DNA from 2 places in the Azospirillum fermentarium genome. Region 2 is predicted to be linked to the other one. Evidence: predicted binding sites of a transcription regulator. Region 2 holds the regulator's gene; the other holds the start of a gene.
What was found. The regulator HrcA, encoded in region 2, represses chaperone genes, less so after heat shock. The targets are predictions, from matches to a motif close to GTTAGCACTCNCCNNNGGNGAGTGCTAAC.

Region 1 (3,413 bases), 110 kb from region 2:
CGTCGGCCACCAGACACACCGCACTCTCGGTCAGGCGTTCCGACGCGCGCACGTCCTTCACCTGCTCGCCCAGCGTCAGCTTGACGAGCGCGATCAGGGACGACAGGTCGCCTTCCGGCGCCTTGTCCGCTTCGGGCTTGTCCTCGCCGCCCTTGATCTTGCCCAGGTCGGCGCCGCCGCGGGTGACCGACTTGAACGGCTTGTCCTGATAGCTGCCCACCGACGGCACCCAGAATTCGTCAACCGGGTCGGTCAGCAGCAGCACCTCGATGCCCTTGGCGCGGAAGCCTTCCAGTTGCGGGCTCTTCATCAGGCTGTCCACGTCGTCGCCGGCGATGGTGTAGATGGCCTCCTGGCCTTCCTTCATCCGGCCCACATACTCTTCCAGCGACACCAGCCCGTCGCCGGCGGTGGTGCGGAAGCGCAGCAGCTTCAGCAACTCGTCGCGGTGCTCGTAATCTTCGTACAGACCTTCTTTCAGCACGGCGCCGAAGTTGGTCCAGAAGGTTTCGTACTCGGTCTTGGCGTCCTCGTCGCGGGCCTTCTTGTTCAGGTCGCCCAGGACGCGGCGGGTGATGCCGGCGCGGATCTTGGCCAGCATCGGGTTGTGCTGGAGCATCTCGCGGCTGATGTTCAGCGGCAGATCCTCGCTGTCCACCACGCCTTTCAGGAAGCGCAGATAGGGCGGAATCAGCCCCTCGGCCCCTTCGGTGATGAACACCCGCTTGACGTACAGCTTCACCCGGTGGGCGCGCTTGGGGTCGAACAGGTCGAACGGCTTCATCGACGGCACGAACAGCAGGTTCGTGTATTCGATGGCCCCTTCGGCACGCCAGTGCAGCGTCAGCCACGGGTCGTCGAAGCTGTGGCCGACGTGGTGGTAGAATTCCTTGTACTGCTCGGGCGTGACGTCCGACTTGGACCGCACCCACAGGGCCGACGCGCTGTTCAGCGCCTTGGCCTCGTCGCCGTCACCGAACAGGATCGGGATGGCGATGTGGTCGGAGTATTTGCGGATGATGCCGCTGAGGCGGCTTTCCTCCAGATACTCGTCGTCGCCGTCGCGCAGGTGCAGGATCACGCGGGTGCCGCGGGGCAGGTCCGCGGCCTCGGCGATGGTGAATTCGCCCTTGCCGTCGGACTCCCAGCGCCAGCCCTGCGCTTCCCCGGCGCGGCGGGTCAGCACCGTCACCCGGTCGGCGGCCATGAAGGCGGAATAGAAGCCCACGCCGAACTGGCCGATCAGGTTCACGTCCTTCTTGCCGTCGCCGGAAAGCTGCTTCATGAACGCGGCGGTGCCGGAGCGGGCGATGGTGCCCAGGTTCTCCACCAGATCCTCGCGGTTCATGCCGATGCCGTTGTCGGCGACGGTCAGCGTGCGGGCGTCCGTGTCCACCAGCAGGCGCACCTTCAGCGCCGGATCGTCGGCGGACAGCTCCGGCTGGGTCAACGCTGCGTAGCGCAGCTTGTCGCAGGCGTCGGAGGCGTTGGAGACCAGCTCGCGCAGGAACACTTCCTTTTCGCTGTACAGCGAATGGGCGACGATATCGAGCAGGCGGCTGACCTCGGCCTGGAAGCTGAGCCGTTCCTCGGTCATGGGATCACCATCTTCTTTTGTGTGTGAAAGGGAATTTTGAATCGGGAATGGCCGCACATATGTGGAAATGCGCGGCGAAGTGCAAGAGGCATGGCGCCTCCCCGCCCCGAATGACGTTCGTGTGAAATTCTGCCGCATCCGTAGGCGGCGCTTTTGGAAAAATATTGTATTTTATCAATATGTTATCCCGCCTCCCGCGGTGTGGGCAGCCGCTGGCGGCAAAAAATGCGCAAATCCCCTCTTGAATCCCGATGGCCTCTCGATTAGCTGTTTGGCACTCGCCGGGAGGGAGTGCTAACACGATCCCCGGTTCCAGAATCAAACCTCAATCGTCTTTTGAGTTCGAGGAGGCTACCACCATGAAGTTCCGTCCGCTGCACGACCGCGTCGTCGTCAAGCGCCTTGAGTCCGACACCAAGAGCAAGGGCGGGATCATCATCCCCGACACCGCGAAGGAAAAGCCCCAGGAAGGGCAGGTCATCGCGGTGGGTCCGGGCGCGCGCGACGAAGCGGGCAAGGTCGTCGCTCTGGACGTGAAGGCCGGTGACCGCGTTCTGTTCGGCAAGTGGTCCGGCACCGAAGTGAAGATCGACGGCGAAGATTTCCTCATCATGAAGGAATCGGACATCATGGGCATCATCGAGGGCTGATTTAAGCTCTCTGTTGCCTGCTGATGCTCTTCGCATCTTTGCGTCCCAATTTTACGATTTAAGGAAAACGAGACAATGGCTGCCAAGGAAGTCAAGTTCTCCGCCGTCGCCCGCGAAAAGATGCTGCGCGGCGTGGATATCCTGGCCGATGCGGTCAAGGTGACCCTGGGTCCCAAGGGCCGCAACGTCGTGATCGAAAAGTCCTTCGGCGCTCCGCGCATCACCAAGGACGGTGTGTCGGTCGCCAAGGAAATCGAACTGGCCGACAAGTTCGAGAACATGGGCGCCCAGATGGTCCGCGAGGTCGCCTCGAAGACCAACGATCTGGCCGGTGACGGCACCACCACCGCCACCGTGCTGGCCCAGGCCATCGTCCGCGAGGGCGTGAAGGCCGTGGCCGCCGGCATGAACCCGATGGATCTGAAGCGCGGCATCGACCTGGCGGTCGAAGCCGTCGTCGCCGACATCAAGTCGCGCGCCAAGAAGATCACCACCAACGACGAAGTGGCCCAGGTCGGCACCATCTCCGCCAACGGCGAAGCCGAAATCGGCAAGATGATCGCCCAGGCCATGGAAAAGGTCGGCAACGAAGGCGTCATCACGGTGGAAGAGGCCAAGAGCCTGGAAACCGAACTGGACGTCGTGGAAGGGATGCAGTTCGACCGCGGCTACCTGTCGCCGTACTTCATCACCAACGCCGACAAGATGATCTGCGAGCTGGAAAGCCCGTTCATCCTGCTGCACGAGAAGAAGCTGTCGGGCCTCCAGGCTCTGCTGCCGGTTCTCGAAACCGTCGTGCAGTCGGGCAAGCCGCTGCTGATCATCGCTGAAGACGTCGAAGGCGAAGCGCTGGCCACCCTGGTGGTCAACAAGCTGCGCGGCGGCCTGAAGGTCGCGGCGGTGAAGGCTCCGGGCTTCGGCGACCGCCGCAAGGCGATGCTGGAAGACATGGCCATCCTGACCGGCGGCCAGGTCATCTCCGAAGACCTGGGCATCAAGCTCGAAAACGTCACCATCGACATGCTGGGCACCGCCAAGAAGGTCGTGATCTCCAAGGAGACCACCACCGTCGTGGACGGCGCCGGTTCGAAGGAAGACATCGAAGCCCGTTGCGGCCAGATCCGTGCGCAGGTCGAGGAAACCTCCTCGGACTACGACCGTGAAAA
Region 2 (3,413 bases):
CCAGACCGAAGGCGATCAGCCGCGGGCCGAGCCGGGCCGCCTCCCGCATCCGGGCGGCGGTCACATAGCCCATTTCCAGCAGGAACAGGCACAGCACCCCGTCCCATGGTGCGACGAACAGCCCGTGCAGGCCGGCCATCCCCGGCTTGCCGATGACCAGCCCCACCAGCAGCGACCCGGCCAGCAGCAGCACCGACCCGTTCAGCGCCGCTTCGCGCAGGGCCGTGCGCACCGTGCCGTCCCCGCCGCCGCCCAGCGACAGGGTGGCGCTGCCGTTCCCGCCCGCCCGCACCGTGCCGGCTAGACCGGCCAGCAGAAGCCCGCTGACGATGGCCGGGCCTTCCATCACCGCCAGCGCCGCGGCCATGTACCCGCCGAAGCCGATCCCCTGGCTTTCCAGCATCCGGGTGGCGGTGACGAAGGTGACCAGACTGACCGATCCGTAATGGGCGGCGATGGCCGCGGCGTTGACCCGGTCCACCCCGGCCAGCCGCCGGAGCAGGGCGAAGCCCAGAAGCGGCATGGTGAAGCTGAGGGCTGCCGCCGTCGCCAGCAGCGGTGCCGCCATCCCGGCATCGGAACCGGACAGGGCCGCACCCCCCTTCAGCCCGATGGCCACCAGCAGATAGGCGGCCAGCGTCTTGCCGAACCCGTCGGGAACGGGAATGCGCGCCCCGGCGAGCGCGATGGCGCCCCCCAGGGCGAAGAACAGAATCGGGGCGGAAAACAGAGCATTCATGGCGTGCATCCTCGGGCGGAGATCGGACGCGACCATAGGACCGGCGGTGATTTTGGTAAAATTGATATATTGCGGCTCATTCATTGAATTTTTCAATGCATGGAGCATTTTTGACGGTCGTCAAAGCTGACATTCCGTTGTTTCGCGCTGTGCCGCTCCCCGCCGCCGGCACCATGTCCGGGGCGGGCTGCCACCGGCACGCCGGTATCATTGATTCATTCCCCCCGCCTGCTTAAATTCAGAAGCGCCGCAACCACGACTGCATCAGGACCGATCCTCACGCCGATGATTACCGAGCTGAACCAGCGGTCGCGCGAGGTCTTCCGGCAGATTGTCGATGCCTATATGGCATCGGGGGAGCCGGTGGGGTCGCGCACCATCTCCCGCCGGCTGGGCATGAGCCTGTCGGCGGCGACCATCCGCAACGTCATGGCCGACCTGGAGGAGCAGGGGCTGCTCTATGCCCCCCACACCTCCGCCGGCCGCATCCCGACCGAGGCGGGCCTGCGCCTGTTCGTCAACGGCCTGCTGGAGGTGGGTGCGCTGGGCGAGGACGAGCGCGGCACCATCGAGGCGAAATGCGCCGCCTCGGGCCGCTCGCTGACCGACGTGCTGAACGAGGCCACGACCATGCTGTCGGGCCTGTCCCACTGTGCCGGCCTGGTGCTGGCGCCCAAGACCGACCGCCCGCTCAAGCACATCGAATTCGTGTCGCTGGGGCCGGGGCGGGCGCTGGTGGTGCTGGTGAACGAGGACGGGCTGGTGGAGAACCGGGTGGTGGAGGTGCCCATCGGCCTTCCCGGATCGACGCTGCAGATGGCCAGCAACTACCTCACCTCCCGCCTCGTCGGGCGCACGCTGGACGAGGCGCGGCAGGAGGTGCTGCGGGAGATCGACGACCAGCGCACCGAACTGGACGAGGTGTCCCGGCGGGTGGTGGAAGCGGGGCTGGCCACCTGGGCCGGCAACCGCCAGGACGGCCAGCTGATCGTGCGCGGTCAGGCCCGCCTGCTGGAGGACGTCACGGCCCTGTCGGACCTGGAACGGGTCCGGTCCCTGTTCGAAACCCTGGAAACGAAAGAGGCGATGCTGCGCCTACTGGACGCCACCGGCAACGGCGACGGCGTGCAGATCTTCATCGGGGCGGAGAACGTGCTGTTCAACCATTCCGGCTGTTCCCTGGTGATCTCCCCCTTCCAGAACAGCCGCGATCAGGTGATCGGCGCCATTGGCGTTCTGGGGCCGACGCGGATCAACTATGCCCGCATCATCCCGCTGGTCGATTACACGGCCAAGGTGATCGGGCGGCTGATCGGGTGACCCCGGCCCGCGCCGGCCCTCCACCTCACCGGTTGACAGGCGGCGCAACCTTTTCAATAAGCGACATCACGCAACGCACGGATAAGAGACGAGACGCGGACATGAGCGATCCCAACACCCGGCCCGACTTCGACGCCGACACCGCGGCGGGCGCCGCCCCGGCGGACACCGCCGCCGAACCGGCAGCCGAGGCTGCGCCCGACGCCGCCGCCCCGGCCGATTCCGAACAGGTGGCCAAGCTGGAAGCGGAAATCGCCCGGCTGAAGGACCAGCTTCTGCGGTCGGCGGCGGACATGGAAAACACCCGCCGCCGCGCCCAGCGCGACCGCGAGGACGCCATCAAGTACGCCGTCGCCGGTTTCGCCAAGGAACTGCTGCCGGTGGCCGACAACCTGCGCCGCGCGCTGGAGGCCGTGCCGGCGGACGGGCGCGAGAAGGACGAGATCCTGAAAAGCCTGGCCGTGGGCGTGGAGGCGACCGAGCGCCAGCTCCTCGCCGCCTTCGACCGCGGCGGCATCAAGAAGCTGGAGCCGCTGAACGAGGTGTTCGACCCGAACTTCCATCAGGTGATGTTCGAGATCGAAAACACCGGCAAGCCCGCCGGCACGGTGGTGCAGGTGCTCCAGGCCGGCTACACCCTGAACGGGCGCCTGCTGCGCGAAGCCATGGTCGGCGTCGCCAAGGCCGGCCCCGACGCGGCCCAGCACATCGACACCAAGGCCTGAGGCCGCAGGGGCCGTGTGCCGTCCGGCCGCCCCGTGGCGAATTGCCGCGGGGCGGTTCCGGGCGGGCGGGAATGGCCGCATTGCCGGTATTCTGCTTGTGTGCCGCCGGCAACCGGTGTGTGATGCCGTTCCTTTTTAATGCAATGCAACATCGCCGGCTTGGCCCGACACCCTTCCGGCGGCTTTGACAGGAACCGTACCCGTGCCGAAGACCATCCTGACCGTCGATGATTCCAAGACCATCCGCGACATGGTGAGCTTCACGCTCAAGAAAGCCGGTTACGATGTGGCCGAGGCGGGGGACGGCAATGCCGGCATGGCGCTCATCAACCGGCAGAAATTCGACTGCATCATCACCGACCTGAACATGCCGGGCATGGACGGTCTGGCCTTCACCCGCGCGGTGCGCGGCAGCGTGACCAACCGCGCGACGCCGATCCTGCTGCTGACCACCGAAAGCGACCCGTCCAAGAAGCAGGCGGGCCGCGAGGCCGGAGCCACCGGCTGGCTGGTGAAGCCCTTCAACCCCGACAAGCTGGTGGAAACCGTCCGCAAGGTCTGCCCCTGAAGGCCGCCGGACGGCGGCAGCGCCTGAAGAAAAGGCCGCATCCCGACGGATGCGGCCTTTT

Region 1: a site for HrcA is predicted at 1,868-1,896, ahead of groES (co-chaperone GroES). Genes of this name have one in related genera too.

What each region holds. Positions count from the first base shown of each region.
Region 1 is NZ_JAOQNH010000001.1:310,662-314,074, reverse strand. Features, by position in the region: gene htpG (molecular chaperone HtpG) at 1-1,597, opposite strand, end outside; gene groES (co-chaperone GroES) at 1,957-2,247, shown strand; gene groL (chaperonin GroEL) at 2,323-3,413, shown strand, end outside.
Region 2 is NZ_JAOQNH010000001.1:203,761-207,173, reverse strand. Features, by position in the region: gene M2352_RS01065 (sodium-dependent bicarbonate transport family permease) at 1-739, opposite strand, end outside; gene hrcA (heat-inducible transcriptional repressor HrcA) at 1,025-2,059, shown strand; gene grpE (nucleotide exchange factor GrpE) at 2,161-2,784, shown strand; gene M2352_RS01050 (response regulator) at 2,987-3,352, shown strand.